DNA from 4 places in the Streptomyces sp. NPDC051133 genome. Region 4 is predicted to be linked to each of the others. Evidence: riboswitches for the same ligand, from Rfam matches in the RefSeq annotation. Region 4 holds a riboswitch; each other region holds the start of a gene.
The links. A riboswitch is a leader RNA that binds a small molecule or an ion and turns the genes downstream of it on or off. The one in region 4 is predicted to bind thiamine pyrophosphate.

Region 1 (3,824 bases), on a different contig from region 4:
GCGGTGTGGAACTGTGCAGGAACGCTTCTTCACAGTCTCCGCGGGAGGCCGGCCCCGCCCGGCTCAGCGCTTCCGGCGGCGGCCCCGGCCGCCCCGCGCCGGAACCGGCGGGGCTCCGGCGGCCGCCACGGCCTGCGGGCCGGGCCGGTCGGCCGACACCACCAGTGCGGCGAGCAGTGTGGTGACCGGGACCGAGGCGACCAGGCCGATCGAGCCCACCAGGGTGCGCACGATCTCCTCGGCCACCAGTTCGCTGTTGGCAACGGTCCCCACGCTGCTCTGCGCGATCGAGAACAGCAGCAGCAACGGCAGCGCGGCACCGGCGTAGGCGAGGACGAGGGTGTTCACCACCGACGCGATGTGGTCGCGGCCGATACGGATGCCTGCCCGGTACAGACCGCGCCGGCCCATCGCCGGATTGGCCTCGTGCAGCTCCCAGACGGCCGACGTCTGCGTCACGGTCACGTCGTCCAGGACGCCGAGCGAACCGATGATGACGCCGGCCAGCAGCAGACCGCTCATGTCGATCGACGGATACAGGCCATGGATCAGCCCGGTGTTGTCGTCCGTGTTGCCGGTCAGCGCGGCCCAGCCGATGAACTGGGAGCCGAGCAGACCGATCAGAGACAGCGAGATCAGCGTGCCGAGCACCGCCACCGACGTGCGGGCCGACAGGCCGTGGCACATGTACAGCGCGATCAGCATGATGGCGCTCGATCCGACCACCGCCACGAGAAGCGGGTTCGAGCCCTGCAGGATCGCCGGCAGGATGAACAGCGTCAGAACCAGGAAGCTCACGGCCAGTGCCACGAGTGCCATGACACCCCTCATCCTGCCCACCACGACGACGGCGACCGCGAAGATCCCGGCGAGCAGCGCCATCGGGAACTTCCGGTTCACGTCGGTCACCGCGTACTGGAGGTCCTTCGGCGCCGAGGGCTCGTAGGCGACCACGACCTTCTCGCCCTGGTGCAGCTGCCGGGACTGGTCGGGCTGCACGATCTCGGTGAACGTACGGCCCTGGTCCCCGCCGGTGTCGACCCGGACGGTCGCCTTCCTGCAGGTGCCGCCGGCTTGCCGCCCGGCCGACCCGCCCGCGGCGGTGGAGGCGTCACCGGTCGAGGTGCCACCGGAGGCGTTCACCGACGCGCAGCTCACCTCCACCACCCGAGTGACCGTGGCTTGCTGCGTCTGCCGGTCGAAGCCGACGCCGGTGCGCTTGTGGGGCGGCGCTCCACCGGGCCACAGCACCACCAGACCGGCCACCACCGCCACGGTGAACGGGACCAGGATGGCGGCGATGACCTTGCGGAGGTGCCGTGAGACGGGCGTTGCGGGCCCATGGCTGTGGCTGTGGCTGTGGCTGTGGCTGTGGCTGTGCCCGTGCGGATGCCCGTGCGTCTGCCCGTGGGTTTCGCCCCGTTCCGAGCCGTCCCGAAGGCGCGGCTCGGGAGACTGGTACGGGTACTGCTCCATCCTGGTCACCACCAGATCATCGCAACAACGGCAGAGGGCCCACTGTTCACCGCGCCGCACATGACGCTAGCGTGGAGGCACCTTTGCACACGCGGGAGCTCGGAGCACCGGGCTGAGAGGGCGCTGACCTCCGTAGACGCGATGTTTCACGTGGAACCCACGCGGTTCCACGCAAAAACATCGACCGACGGAAGCCGCTGCGTCGACCGCCGAACCTGTTACCGGGTAATGCCGGCGTAGGGAGTAGGTCTGATGACCAACAAGGACGCACGCACGCCTGCCTCTGTTCAGGACGAGATGTCCCAGGAGGCCGGGAAGTCCATCGGCTGGCACAAGGCGTATGTCGAGGGCTCGCGCCCCGACCTGCGCGTGCCGGTCCGTCAGGTGCACCTCACCAACGGGCAGTCGGTCACGCTGTACGACACGTCGGGCCCGTACACCGATCCTCTCGTCGACACCGACGTCCGCAGGGGTCTTCCGCCGCTGCGGGAGAACTGGATCATCGCCCGCGGCGACACCGAGGAGTACGCGGGCCGTCCCGTCCGTCCCGAGGACGACGGAATCAAGCACACCTCGCCGCGCGGCGGCCTGCGCAACCTGGACGCGGTCTTCCCCGGGCGGCCGCGTCAGCCGCGCCGGGGCCGTGACGGCCAGGCGGTGACGCAGCTCACGTACGCCCGCCGAGGTGAGATCACACCCGAGATGGAGTACGTGGCCGTCCGGGAGGACGTTTCCCCCGAGGTGGTCCGCGACGAGATCGCGGCGGGCCGTGCCGTGCTGCCGGCCAACGTCAACCACCCGGAGATCGAGCCGATGATCATCGGCAAGCGCTTCCTGGTGAAGGTCAACGCCAACATCGGCAACTCGGCGGTGACTTCCTCCATCGAGGAGGAGGTGGAGAAGATGACCTGGGCGACCCGCTGGGGCGCGGACACGGTCATGGACCTCTCCACCGGCCGTAACATCCACACGACCCGTGAGTGGGTGCTGCGGAACTCCCCCGTCCCCATCGGCACGGTGCCGCTCTACCAGGCCCTGGAGAAGGTCGACGGCAAGGCCGAGGAACTGACCTGGGACATCTACAGGGACACCGTCATCGAGCAGGCCGAGCAGGGCGTGGACTACATGACCGTCCACGCGGGCGTCCGGCTGCCGTACGTGCCGCTCACCGCCAACCGCAAGACCGGCATCGTCTCGCGCGGCGGCTCGATCATGGCCGCATGGTGCCTGGCGCACCACAAGGAATCGTTCCTGTACGAGAACTTCGAGGAGCTCTGCGAGATCCTCGCCGCCTACGACGTCACCTACTCGCTCGGTGACGGCCTCAGGCCCGGTTCGATCGCGGACGCCAACGACGAGGCACAGTTCGCGGAGTTGAGGACGCTCGGGGAACTCAACCGCATCGCCAAGCGTTTCAACGTACAGACCATGATCGAGGGCCCGGGGCACGTCCCGATGCACAAGATCAAGGAGAACATCGACCTTCAGCAGGAGATCTGCGATGAAGCTCCGTTCTATACGCTCGGCCCGCTGACCACGGACATCGCGCCGGCGTACGACCACATCACCTCCGGTATCGGTGCGGCGATGATCGCCTGGTGGGGCACGGCGATGCTCTGCTACGTCACGCCCAAGGAGCACCTGGGCCTGCCCAACCGGGACGACGTCAAGACCGGCGTCATCACCTACAAGATCGCGGCGCACGCGGCCGACCTCGCCAAGGGACACCCCGGTGCCCAGGAGTGGGACGACGCGCTGTCCGACGCCCGCTTCGAGTTCCGGTGGGAGGACCAGTTCAACCTCGCCCTCGACCCGGACACGGCACGCGAGTTCCACGACGAGACGCTCCCGGCGGAGCCGGCCAAGACGGCCCACTTCTGCTCCATGTGCGGTCCCAAGTTCTGCAGCATGAAGATCTCGCAGGACATCCGCCGCGAGCACGGCGGTAGCCGGTCCGACATCGAGGCGGGCATGGCTCAGAAGTCGAAGGAGTTCGCCGAGGCGGGCAACCGCGTCTACCTGCCGATCGCGGACTGAGGCCCGGGCGTAAGCGGTCCGCGTCTCCCGGTCGGCGTGACGGCATGACGGGAAGCGCGGGCCCTGCCGGCCGGTCGCGGGGCACGCCCGGCCGGGGCCCCTGCCGTGCCGGGGCGCGAGCCGTCACTCGGGCTGGTGCTCCGGACCGCCGAAGTCCGGGCTCGAGTAGTCCGGGCTGGTGAAGCTCGGCCGGCCGGAGGCGGTGCCGTCCTCGGGGCTGCTGAAGCCGGGACGGTCGTAGCCCAGGCGCGGCATGCGGCCGGTCGGGGCCGACGGGGTCGTGCGGTGCAGGGCGGTGGTGCCGGGCTCGG
Region 2 (3,824 bases), on a different contig from region 4:
CGCGGCGGCCATCGTCTCGGGCTCCTGCGCGCGCGTGACGGCGGAGGCGAGCATCACCCCCGCACAGCCCAGCTCCATCGCCAGTGCCACGTCCGAGGCCGTACCGGCCCCCGCGTCCAGGATCACCGGCACGCGCGCGTGCTCCACGATCAGCTGGAAGTTGTGCGGATTGCGGATGCCGAGCCCCGAGCCGATCGGCGAGCCCAGCGGCATCACGGCCGCACAGCCGACGTCCTCCAGCTTCCGCGCGAGCACGGGATCGTCGTTGGTGTACGGCAGCACCGTGAACCCGTCGTCCACGAGCGTCTCGGCCGCCTCCAGCAGCTCCACCGGGTCCGGCAGCAGCGTCCGCTCGTCGGCGATGACCTCCAGCTTGATCAGGTCCGTGCCCAGCGCCTCCCGGGCGAGCCGCGCGGTCAGCACGGCCTCCCCGGCGGTGAAGCAGCCCGCCGTGTTCGGCAGCACCCGGATGCCCAGCTTCTGCAGCACCGACAGCACCGAGCCGTGCACGGAGGGGTCCACCCGGCGCATCGCGACCGTGGTCAGCTCCGTACCGGAGGCGAGCAGCGCCCGCTCCAGCACCTCCAGGCTGGGCGCGCCGCCCGTGCCCATGATCAGCCGGGACGAGTAGGTCGTACCCCCCAGCACCAGGGAATCGTCGGCCATGGCTCAGCCTCCTTGAACGGCGGTGAGGACTTCGACGCGATCACCCTCCGCGAGCGCGGTGGAGGCCCACTGCGCGCGCGGGACGACGGTCTCGTTGACGGCCGCGGCCACCCCGGAGGGCGCCGGGGTGAGGGTCGTCACGAGCGAGTCGAGAGGGGTGCCCGGGGCGATCTCCCGGCGCTCCCCGTTGACGGAGATCGAGATGGTGACGGACATGCTCATGCGGACTGCTCCAGGAGTACGGCGCCGAAGCGCTGCGGGGTGAACGGGCGGGCCTCCTCCGGCAGCGCACCGCCGGCCAGCACCTGCGCCATGACGTCCCCGGTGACGGGCGTGAGCAGCACCCCGTTGCGGTAGTGCCCGGTGGCCAGCAGCAACCCGGCCAGGCCGGACGGGCCGAGGAGCGGCGCGTTGTCGGGGGAGCCGGGGCGCAGCCCGGCCCGGGTCTCGGTGAGCGGCAGCTCGGTGATGCCCGGCACCAGCTCATGGGCGTCGCGCAGCAGCTCGTACACGCCGCCCGCGGTGACCGTCGTGTCCCAGCCCAGCTCCTCGCTGGTGGCGCCGACGACCAGTTCGCCGTTCTCCCGGGGCACCAGGTAGACCTGGCCGCCGCGGACCACGGCCCGCACCGTCCGGCTCAGGAACGGCGCGAACCGTTCGGGCACCGTCAGCCGCAGCACCTGCCCCTTGACCGGCCGCACCGGCGGCACCAGGGCCTCGGGCACGCCCGCCAGCCGTCCGCTCAGGCTGCCGGCCGCGAGCACCACCTGCCCGGCGCGCAGCCCGGTGCCGTCCGCGGTGGTGACCCCGGCGGCCCGGCCCGCCACCACGTCCAGCCGCTCGGCCCACGCCCGGTGGAACACCACTCCGGTCCGCTCGCACGCGGCCACCAGGGCCGCCGCCAGCCGGCGCGGGTCGATCTGGTGGTCGCCGTCGACCCGCAGCCCACCGCGCACCCCGGGCGCCAGCATCGGCTCCAGGCGCCGGCACTCCCGCCCCGACAGCCACTCGGCGTCGAGCCCGCAGCGCTGCTGGAGGGCGTGCAGTTCCCGCAGGTGGGCACGGTCGTCGGCGTCGAGCGCGACCGCGAGGGTGCCGCTGCGGCGGTAGCCGAGGTCGTGCCCGGTCAGTTCGGTCAGCTCGGCCGCGAAGTCCGGATAGCGGCGGGCGGACTCCAGGTTCAGGGCGAGCAGCCGCTCCTCGCCGTAGTGCAGTTCGGAGACCGCGGCCAGCATCCCCGCCGCGACCCGTGCGGCCCCGCCCCCGGGCTCGGGGTCCACGACGGCCGTGGCGAGCCCGCGCTGCGCGGCGCGCCAGGCCGTGACCAGACCGATGATTCCGCCCCCGACGACGAGGACGTCGGACGTGCGTGACGACATGGGCGTCAGCCCCTCCCTTCGCCGGCATGACCCGGATCAGGTTCGTACGGTCGGAGGCCGCCAGCCTCCCTCTCAGCCCGGTGCGTCCGGGCTCCCGCGAGTGCTTGTACGGTGGCCACCCTAGCCCGCCCCGCTCGCCGCCCGTAAGGGAGCCCCTCGCCGTGCCCCGTTCGCTCGACGGACTGATCCTCGCCCCCGTGGCGGACCAAGCCCCAGGTCAGGTGGGTACCGGAACCCGGTTCGCGTACCACGAGAAGGACGGCGAGATCTGGGCCGGGTACGCGGGCGGCGACGTCGTGCGCGGCCATCTGATCGGCACGCGCGCGGGGGACCGGCTCGACTTCCGGTACGTGCAGTTGCGGACCGACGGCACGACGGCCTCCGGGCACTGCGTGTCGACGGTCGTCGAACTGCCCGACGGTCGCGTGCGACTCGAGGAGGACTGGCAGTGGGAGTCGCGGCCCGGTAGCGGGACGAGCGTTGTGGAACAGGTCACCGAGCACGCCCCCTGACTGACAGTCCGTCACGTGTCTATGGTGATCAGGTGAGCGAGCAGACAGCGGAACAGGGCACGTCACAGGCGCGGCGCGCGGTCGTCGTCGGCGCGGGCATGGCCGGGGTGCAGACCGCGGTCGCCCTGCGGGAACAGGGCTTCACGGGCACCGTCACCATCATCGGCGCCGAGCCGCACCAGCCGTACGACCGGCCGCCGCTGTCGAAGGCCGTCCTGCTCGGCAAGGCCGAGGACTCCGCCTTCGAGGTCGACTTCGAGTCGCTCGGCGTCGAGCTGCGGCTCGGCTGCGAGGTGCTGGGCCTGCGCCCCGCCGCGCACGAACTGGACACCGAGGCGGGTCCGGTGCCGTACGACGTCCTGGTCCTGGCCACCGGCGCCGAGCCGATCACGCTGCCCGGCACCGAGGGCGTCCCCGGGGTGCACCTGCTGCGCACCCTGGACGACGCCGAGCGGCTGCGGCCGGTGCTCGCCCGGCAGCACGACATCGTGGTCGTCGGCGCCGGCTGGATCGGCGCCGAGTTCGCCACCGCCGCGCGCGAGGCCGGCTGCGCGGTGACCGTCGTGGAGGCCACCGACCGGCCGCTCGCCGGCGCCCTGCCCGCCGAGGTCGCCGCCCCCATGGCCGGCTGGTACGCCGACGCCGGCGCCGAGCTGCGCACCCACGCGCGCGTGGAGCGCGTCGAGCCCGGCGCGGTCGTGCTCGACGACGGCACCCGGCTGCCCGCGGGCGCGGTCGTCGTCGGCATCGGCGCCCGCCCCGCCACCGCCTGGCTGGCCGGTTCCGGCATCGAGCTGGGCCCGCACCACGAGGTCCTCGCCGACGCCCACCTGCGCACCAACGTGCCCGACGTGTACGCCGTCGGCGACTGCGCCTCCTTCCCCTCGGCCCGCTACGGCGAGCGGCTGCTCGTCCACCACTGGGACAACGCCCTGCAGGGGCCGCGCACGGTCGCCGCGAACATCCTCGGCGAGACCCCGGCCGCCTACGACCCGGTGCCGTACTTCTGGTCGGAGCAGTTCGGCCGGTTCGTGCAGTACGCCGGTCACCACGCCGCGGCCGACCGCACGGTGTGGCGCGGTGACCCGTCCGGCCCCGCCTGGACGGTCTGCTGGCTCCGTGAGGGCCGCCTGGCGGCCCTCCTGGCGGTGGGCCGCCCGCGCGACCTGGCCCAGGGCCGCCGCCTGATCGAATCGGGCCGCGGCATGGACCCGGAGGCGCTGGCGGATCCGGGACGGCCCCTGAAAGAAGCAACGGCCACCTGATC
Region 3 (3,824 bases), on a different contig from region 4:
GATCACGATCTACAGCCGGAGTACTAAGCCCTTGATCGCTCGCGATGTCATGATCCGGCGATGGATGAGTACGCGTGGCCCACGGGCCCCGAAGCGCCGGCTGCGGACACGGTGCTGGAAAGCTGGCCGGCAACCGTCGCGGCACTGCCCGTGGGGACCCACATCACCGGGGAAGTCATCGGTCGGCAGCCCTTCGGCGTCTTCCTGCGTATGGATGGCGTGCCGAACGCCATAGCGCTGGCCGAGATCACGTCCATGCCGCAGGGGATGGACCTCCCGGCCCTCGGGGCCATCGTCAGTGGTGAGGTCTTCTGGCACGCCGACAATCACCAGGTCAGGGTCCGCCTCGACGAGTGGCGGGCAGCCGACGAGTGATCGTCGTCGGGCCGTGCCTGGGCCGTCGCTGGGCCGTCCGAGGCCGCTCAGCAGTGACCGGTGACGCCTACTGACGACAGTCGTAGCATGCGGCAGCCGCAGGTCACCGAATTTGATCTGCGACACTGGTAACGCCATGCCTAAGCCCGGAGAACTCACTTTCGTCGCCCCGCGCGGAGCTCAGAAGCCGCCGCGGCATCTCGCCGATCTCTCGCCCGCCGAGCGCAAGGACGCCGTCGCCGAGGCCGGGGAGAAGCCGTTCCGTGCCAAGCAGCTCTCGCAGCACTACTTCGCGCGGTACGCGCACGACCCGGAGGAGTGGACCGACATCCCCGCCGGGTCGCGCGGCAGGCTGCAGGAAGCGCTGTTCCCGGAGCTGATGACCGTCGTACGGCATCTGTCCACCGACCAGGGCACCACCCGCAAGACGCTGTGGCGGCTGTTCGACGGGACCCTCGTGGAGTCCGTGCTGATGCGGTACCCGGACCGGGTCACCATGTGCATCAGCTCACAGGCCGGATGCGGCATGAACTGCCCGTTCTGTGCCACCGGGCAGGCCGGGCTGGACCGGAACCTGTCCACCGCCGAGATCGTCCACCAGATCGTCGACGGGATGCGGGCGCTCAGGGACGGAGAGGTGCCCGGCGGGCCCGCGCGGCTGTCCAACATCGTCTTCATGGGGATGGGCGAGCCGCTCGCCAACTACAAGCGGGTCGTCGGTGCGATCCGCGCGCTCACCGATCCCACGCCGGACGGGCTGGGCCTGTCGCAGCGCGGGATCACCGTGTCCACCGTCGGGCTCGTGCCGGCCATCCACCGGTTCGCCGACGAGGGCTTCAAGTGCCGGCTCGCGATCTCCCTGCACGCCCCCGACGACGAGCTGCGCGACACCCTCGTCCCCGTGAACACGCGGTGGAAGGTGCGCGAGGTGCTGGACGCCGGGTTCGAGTACGTCGAGAAGAGCGGGCGGCGGCTGTCGATCGAGTACGCGCTGATCCGCGACATCAATGACCAGGCGTGGCGAGGCGACCGGCTCGGGCGGCTGCTCAAGGGCAAGCCCGTGCACGTCAATCTCATCCCGCTGAACCCGACGCCGGGTTCGAAGTGGACCGCCTCGCGGCCCGAGGACGAGAAGGCGTTCGTGGAGGCCATCGCGGCCCATGGAGTGCCGGTCACCGTCCGGGACACCCGTGGTCAGGAGATCGACGGAGCCTGCGGTCAGCTCGCCGCCACCGAGCGGTAATCTGGCCGGGTCCACACATCTTCATATTCCGACAGGGGAGCGCCACAGCGCTGAGAGTGCGGCGGACAGGGCCGCAGACCCTCTGAACCTCGCCCAGGTCATTCTGGGTAGGAAGTTCGGTCATCACTCAAGCTGTTGCGCCCTGCCCGGCCTGCCGTACGGAAAGGCCGGGCAGGGCCGCGTCTCTTCCTGGCCAACCCCCAGGAGGACAACCAGTGCAGAACAAGACCTTCGTGGCCGTGGCGGTCGGGCTCGGCCTGATGGGCCTGTCCGCGTGCGGTTCCGGCGAGGGCACGTCGTCCGCGGACTCCCGGACCGTGACCCTGGTCAGCCACGACTCGTGGGCCGTCTCCAAGAACGTGCTGCGGGACTTCGAGAAGCGGTCCGGGTACAAGGTGCGGGTCCTCAACGACGGCGATGCCGGCCAGGCCGTCAACAAGGCCATCCTGACCAAGGACAACCCGCAGGGCGACGTCTTCTTCGGCGTCGACAACACCCTGCTCTCCCGCGCCCTCGACAACGGGCTGTTCGAGCCGTACACGGCCAAGGGCCTCGACAAGGTCGGCGCCCCCTACCAGCTGGACAAGGACAAGCACCGGGTCACGCCCGTCGACTACGGCGACATCTGCGTCAACTACGACAAGGCCTGGTTCGGCAAGCACCGGCTGACCCCGCCGCAGTCCTTCGCCGACCTGGTGAAGCCGCAGTACAAGAACCTCCTCGTCACCGAGAACGCGGCCACCTCCTCGCCCGGCCTCGGCTTCCTGCTCGGCAGCGCCGCGCAGTTCGGGAACGACGGCTGGCAGGACTACTGGAAGAAGCTCAAGGCCAACGGCGTCAAGGTGGTCGACGGCTGGGAGCAGGCCTATTCCCAGGAGTTCTCCGGCTCCACCGGGGGCAAGAAGGCCGGCGGCGACCGCCCGCTCGTGGTGTCGTACGCCTCCTCGCCGCCCGCCGAGGTGATCTACGCCGAGAAGCGGCCCGCCACCGCCCCGACCGGCATCGCCACCGGCACCTGCTTCCGGCAGATCGAGTTCGCCGGGGTGCTCGCCCACGCGAAGAACCCCAAGGGCGCCGAGGCGTTCGTCGACTTCCTGGTCTCCAAGGAGTTCCAGGAGGACATGCCGCTGAAGATGTACGTCTACCCGGTGGTGCAGGGCGCCGCGGTGCCCGCCGAGTTCACCGAGTTCGGTCCGGCCGCCCGGCACCCCGAGACCATGGCGCCCGGCAGGATCGCCGCCAACCGTGACCAGTGGGTCAAGTCGTGGACCTCGCTCGTACTGAAGTAGCCCCTCGCGCCCCGCGCGAGGGCAGCCGCACGGGGAACGCGGCGCGGCTCGGGCTCATGGCCCTGCCCGTCGCGTTCTTCGCGCTGTTCTTCGCCTGGCCGGTCGCCGCGATCGTCACGCGCGGGCTGAAGGCCGACGGCGTCTGGCGGTTCGGGCGGATCGTGGACGTGGTCACGCAGCCGGACATCCGGCACGTGCTGTGGTTCACCACCTGGCAGGCGCTCGCCTCCACCGCGCTGACCCTGGTGCTCGCGCTGCCCGCCGCCTACGTGTTCGCCCGCCTCGACTTCCCGGGCAAGCAGCTGCTGCGGGCCGTGGTCACCGTGCCGTTCGTGCTGCCGACCGTCGTCGTGGGCAGCGCCTTCCTGGCGCTGGTCGGGCACGGCGGGCTGCTGGACCGGCTGTGGGGCGTACGGCTGGACACCACCGTGTGGGCGATCCTGACGGCCCACGTCTTCTTCAACTACGCGGTCGTCGTGCGGACCGTCGGCGGGCTGTGGGCCCAGCTCGACCCCCGTCAGGAGGAGGCCGCCCGGGTGCTGGGCGCCTCGCCCCTGCGAGCCTGGCGGAAGGTGACCCTGCCCGCGCTCGCGCCCGCCGTGGCCGCCGCCGCGCTGATGGTGTTCCTGTTCACCTTCACCTCCTTCGGCATCGTGCAGATCCTCGGCGGTCCCACCTTCTCCACCCTCGAAGTGGAGATCTACCGGCAGACCTCCGAGGTTCTCGATCTGTCGACGGCCGCCGTCCTCACCCTCGTCCAGTTCGCCGCCGTCGGCGCGATCCTCGTCGTGCACGCCTGGACGGTACGGCGGCGGGAGGGCGCCCTGCGGCTCGTGGCCCCGGAGTCGACCGCGCGCCGGCCGCGCGGCGCCGGGCAGTGGGCGCTGTTCGCCGGGGTGCTCGTCACCATCGCGCTG
Region 4 (3,824 bases):
GACACGGTGACGGACTGGCTGAACGCGTGGTACCCGTCGGACGCGGTCACCATCGGGTGCCCGCTGGCCGACGAATGGGCGGGCACAGTGACCGACGTCGCCGTCGTCAACGCCCGCGACAAGGCCCACAACATCATGGAGTATCTCGCCCACCCCGAGGTCGCCGGCGAGATAGGCGCCCACCTCGAGCCCGGCTGATCGCCGTAGCCGGGAGTCGATCGACCAGGGCTTCGAGGACGACGGGAGCGAGATCGAGTACTGCTCCGAGGAGCGGGCGCGGTCAGGCGCGGCGCCGTACGCGCAACGGCGTGTAGACGAGCAGCGCCGCGAGGAACGCCACCGGGTAGGCGAGGTCGGCGCCGTGCAGGGCCCGCGCGACCGGGCCCACATACAGGCTGGTGCTCATGAACGGCACCGCTACGGCGAAACCGACGAGGAAGGCCGTGGGAGCCGGCCACCACGGCTGCGCCTCCTCCGCCGTCAGGTCGACGGGGCGGCCGCCGCGCGCCCGCTTGCGGGCCACCCAGTCGACGATCACGATCGCGACGAACGCCGGGATCCAGTAGCCGACGAACAGCAGCACGTTCTGGAAGCGGGCGGTGGTGTCGGCGGCGTGCATCCAGAGCACCAGCGGGAAACCGAGCACCGCGGCGAGCGCGGCGGCGACCGGCCGCGGCAGCCGCACGCCGACGGTCTGCAGCGCCAGCGATCCGCTGTAGTCGTTCATGGCGTTGCTGCACAGCGCCGCGAGAGCGACGGCGAGGAGTCCGAACGCGCCGAGCGCGCCGCCCCCGAGCAGCCGGTCCACGCCACGGGCGGTCTGGTCGGTGAACTGCGCGGCGCCCCACAGGCCGAGCGCCTGCACCGCGACGAAGGACACGCCGACACCGAGCAGGGTGTACCAGAACATGCGCGGACGGGACGCCGTCCGTGGCAGGTAGCGGCTGAAGTCGCTGGCGTAGGGGGCCCACGAGAGGGCGAGGCTCAGCGCGACGGTGCAGGTCAGCACGAACGCGCCCGCCCGGTCGGCGCCGTGCGCGGTCGCGGCCGTCGCGGGCTGGGTGCCGTGCGTGAGCTTCACCGCCAACGCGACGAGCGAGGCGGCGAGCGCGAAGGTCATCACCGTCTGCAGGCGGTGGATCGCCTCGTAACCGATCACGCCCAGCGCCCCCTGGGCCGCCAGCATCACCAGGACACCCAACCAGAACGGCCAGCCGAACAGTTGGGCCAGCGCGTCCCCGCCGAACAGACCGATCAGCGCGTCCCAGGCGATGGACGACAGCCACTGCAGGGCGCCCGGCAGAGCGACGGCCCGTCCGAAGGCCAGCCTCGCCAGCGGCAGCTGGCCCGCCCCGGTCTGGCTGCCCCAGGTCCCCAGGTAGGCCGTGGGCACGGCGCCGAGCAGGGTGCCGAGCACCACGGCGAGCAGCGCGGTGGCGAAGTCCAGTCCGAGGGCCGCTCCGACGGTGCCGGTGAACACGCCGGTCATGGTCAGGTTGGGGGCGAACCACACGGTGAACAGCCGCCGGGGGCTGCCGTAGCGAGCGTCCTCGGGCACCGGCGTGATGCCGCGCGCCTCCACCCGCAGGTCCCCGGGGGCCGTCGGCATCCGGCCGTCGAAGACGCCCCGCGCTTCGGCGACGGTCGTCTCTTCATGGGCATACGGCAACGACATACGACATCCCTCCGCCAGTCCTAACTGGTTCAGGTTCAACGGGTGTGATCTCAGCCCCCGTGCGGGGGCACCCCGTGTCCAGGTACGCCGGCCAGAATAGCCCGTTCCGGTGACCGGTTCCGGCCAGGGCCGGGGCGGGAGGATCTGTCGCACCGCGTGACCGCGTGACTTCGGAATCGGTACCAGGGCGTCGGCGGTTTCGCTGCGAGGACCCGGCTCGACCCCGGCAGGGCGGTCAGGGCGAACGCCCACGGATACCCCGAACGCTCCGCCACGAGCCCGGCGCCCGCGGCGCCGGCCTGCCCCGGCTCCGGGTGTGGCGTCAGCCGGCGGTGTCGGGGTTTCGGTTGCGGTCGATGAGGACGGCGAACGCGTCGAGGATGCGGCGCAGGCCGAACGCGTAGGTGTGGTCGGGGTCGTAGGCGGTGCCGTGTGCGGTGCCTGACGCCGTGCCGACGCGGACGGCCGTCGGGTAGGCGTTCGCGTCGAGGACCCGGGCGAGCAGCGGGGCGTTGACCTGCCACCACTGCTGGGCGCTCATGGCGCTGTCGTGGCGGGCGGATCGGGCGTCGGCGGCGGCGCGGGCTGATGCCTGTACGAAGGTGAGCAGGTGGTTCAGGCAGTCGTCCAGCTGCAGGTCGCTGAGCCCGAGGCCCTCGAACGCGGAGAGCTCGTGCTCGTACTTCCCCATCAGTCCCGGTCCCAGCGGGGGCCTGGAGGTGGAGACGGCCGCGGCCCAGGGGTGGCGTTCGAAAAGTGCTCTGTTCTCGTCGGCGACGGCGGTGACGCGCTGCTGCCAGGACAGCCCGGCCGTGTCCGGTCGGGGCATGCGGGCGTAGGCGGCATCCAGCATGAGGTCGAGAAGTTCGGCCTTGGCCGGCACGTAGGTGTAGAGCGTCATCGGTACCACGCCGAGTTCCTTCGCCACGCGGCGCATCGTCACGGCGTCCAGGCCCTCGTTGTCGGCGATGGCGGTGGCCGCCTCGACCACCGTGTCGATACTCAGCCCGCGCCGCGGCCCGCGGCCGCCCGCAGGGGCGAGGTCACGCCACAGCAGTTGCAGTGTGCGGGCCGGGTCGCCCGCGCTCGTTCGTTCTGTCGGCACGGGGCAAGTCTCTCCCACCGATTCGGCGTACAATGTACAATGTACATTGTACTGCGTACAGAGAATCGAGCCGAGGGAGCACCAGTGAAGATCACCTCCAGTGCCGTGTCGCTCAACGTCGAGGATGTCGAGGCCTCCAGTGCCTTCCTGCAGCGACATTTCGGGTTTCGCGAGGAGATGGCCGCCGACGGCTTCGCGTCCCTCGGCCGCGACGACGCGGGGATGAACGTCATCTTCCTGCGCCGGGGACTGGACACCCTCCCGGCGGACCAGCGCGACGACCACGCCGCCGGCCTCATCCTCGCCTTCACCGTCGACCACCTGGAAGACGAACTGGAGCGCCTGCGCGCCGAAGGCGTCACGATCACCATGCCCATGACGGAGGAAGAGTGGGGCGAGCGCGCGTTCCAAGTGCGCGATCCGAACGGCGTGATCGTCCAGCTGGTCGACTGGAACGCCGCCTCCGCCCGGTGAGACATCTGCGGCGCCGCGCCCGGGCCCATGCCGAAGACGCCCGGCCACTTTCCGAGAGACAACCCTCGTCGATGAGCGGGAATCCATAGTCGAGCCGATAGCATGTCAAACGGCTCGAGATGGAACGCGCCGTGGATCGCGAGCAGAGCGACGGGGAGTCCCGTGGTCTGACCGGCCTGAAGTCGTGGGGCGAACTGGCACACTGAACGCACCGGAGTCCTGCAAGTGGAGTTTTCAAACGCACTGACGCAGCTCTCGAGGATGCAGAAGCCTGCGCGGGGGATTTCGATCTACTCCCGGTTCGTCAATCGGCCGGCGGGAAAGCTGCTCGCGGCGACGGCACACTGTCTCGGTCTTTCACCGGACCACGTGACCGTCGTGAGCGGTCTGGTGACCCTTTCCGCCATCACGGCGATCGCCCTTCACCCGCCTACCGATGTGTTGGGAGGCTGTGTCGCTCTCGCCTTGCTCGGCGGTTACGCTCTCGACTCCGCGGACGGTCAGCTGGCGCGCTTGAACCGATCTGCCAGTCCGCGAGGAGAGTGGATAGATCATGTGATGGACTGCGCG

Region 1: linked by a shared signal. The riboswitch ahead of thiC (phosphomethylpyrimidine synthase ThiC) and the one ahead of AB0N17_RS04430 (cytosine permease) in region 4 are both predicted to bind thiamine pyrophosphate.
Region 2: linked by a shared signal. The riboswitch ahead of thiO (glycine oxidase ThiO) and the one ahead of AB0N17_RS04430 (cytosine permease) in region 4 are both predicted to bind thiamine pyrophosphate.
Region 3: linked by a shared signal. The riboswitch ahead of AB0N17_RS16930 (thiamine ABC transporter substrate-binding protein) and the one ahead of AB0N17_RS04430 (cytosine permease) in region 4 are both predicted to bind thiamine pyrophosphate.

Annotation. Positions count from the first base shown of each region.
Region 1 is NZ_JBFBBK010000005.1:78,225-82,048, reverse strand. Features, by position in the region: gene AB0N17_RS07965 (YibE/F family protein) at 64-1,476, opposite strand; TPP riboswitch at 1,558-1,736, shown strand; gene thiC (phosphomethylpyrimidine synthase ThiC) at 1,729-3,513, shown strand; gene AB0N17_RS07955 (hypothetical protein) at 3,637-3,824, opposite strand, start outside.
Region 2 is NZ_JBFBBK010000045.1:39,214-43,037, reverse strand. Features, by position in the region: gene AB0N17_RS34300 (thiazole synthase) at 1-666, opposite strand, end outside; gene thiS (sulfur carrier protein ThiS) at 670-870, opposite strand; gene thiO (glycine oxidase ThiO) at 885-2,045, opposite strand; TPP riboswitch at 2,042-2,153, opposite strand; gene AB0N17_RS34285 (hypothetical protein) at 2,207-2,557, shown strand; gene AB0N17_RS34280 (FAD-dependent oxidoreductase) at 2,590-3,822, shown strand.
Region 3 is NZ_JBFBBK010000014.1:126,778-130,601, forward strand. Features, by position in the region: gene AB0N17_RS16920 (hypothetical protein) at 61-375, shown strand; gene rlmN (23S rRNA (adenine(2503)-C(2))-methyltransferase RlmN) at 512-1,618, shown strand; TPP riboswitch at 1,642-1,750, shown strand; gene AB0N17_RS16930 (thiamine ABC transporter substrate-binding protein) at 1,834-2,907, shown strand; gene AB0N17_RS16935 (iron ABC transporter permease) at 2,964-3,824, shown strand, end outside.
Region 4 is NZ_JBFBBK010000003.1:13,761-17,584, reverse strand. Features, by position in the region: gene AB0N17_RS04435 (serine protease) at 1-198, shown strand, start outside; gene AB0N17_RS04430 (cytosine permease) at 281-1,675, opposite strand; TPP riboswitch at 1,665-1,760, opposite strand; gene AB0N17_RS04425 (TetR/AcrR family transcriptional regulator) at 1,998-2,780, opposite strand; gene AB0N17_RS04420 (VOC family protein) at 2,865-3,254, shown strand; gene AB0N17_RS04415 (CDP-alcohol phosphatidyltransferase family protein) at 3,516-3,824, shown strand, end outside.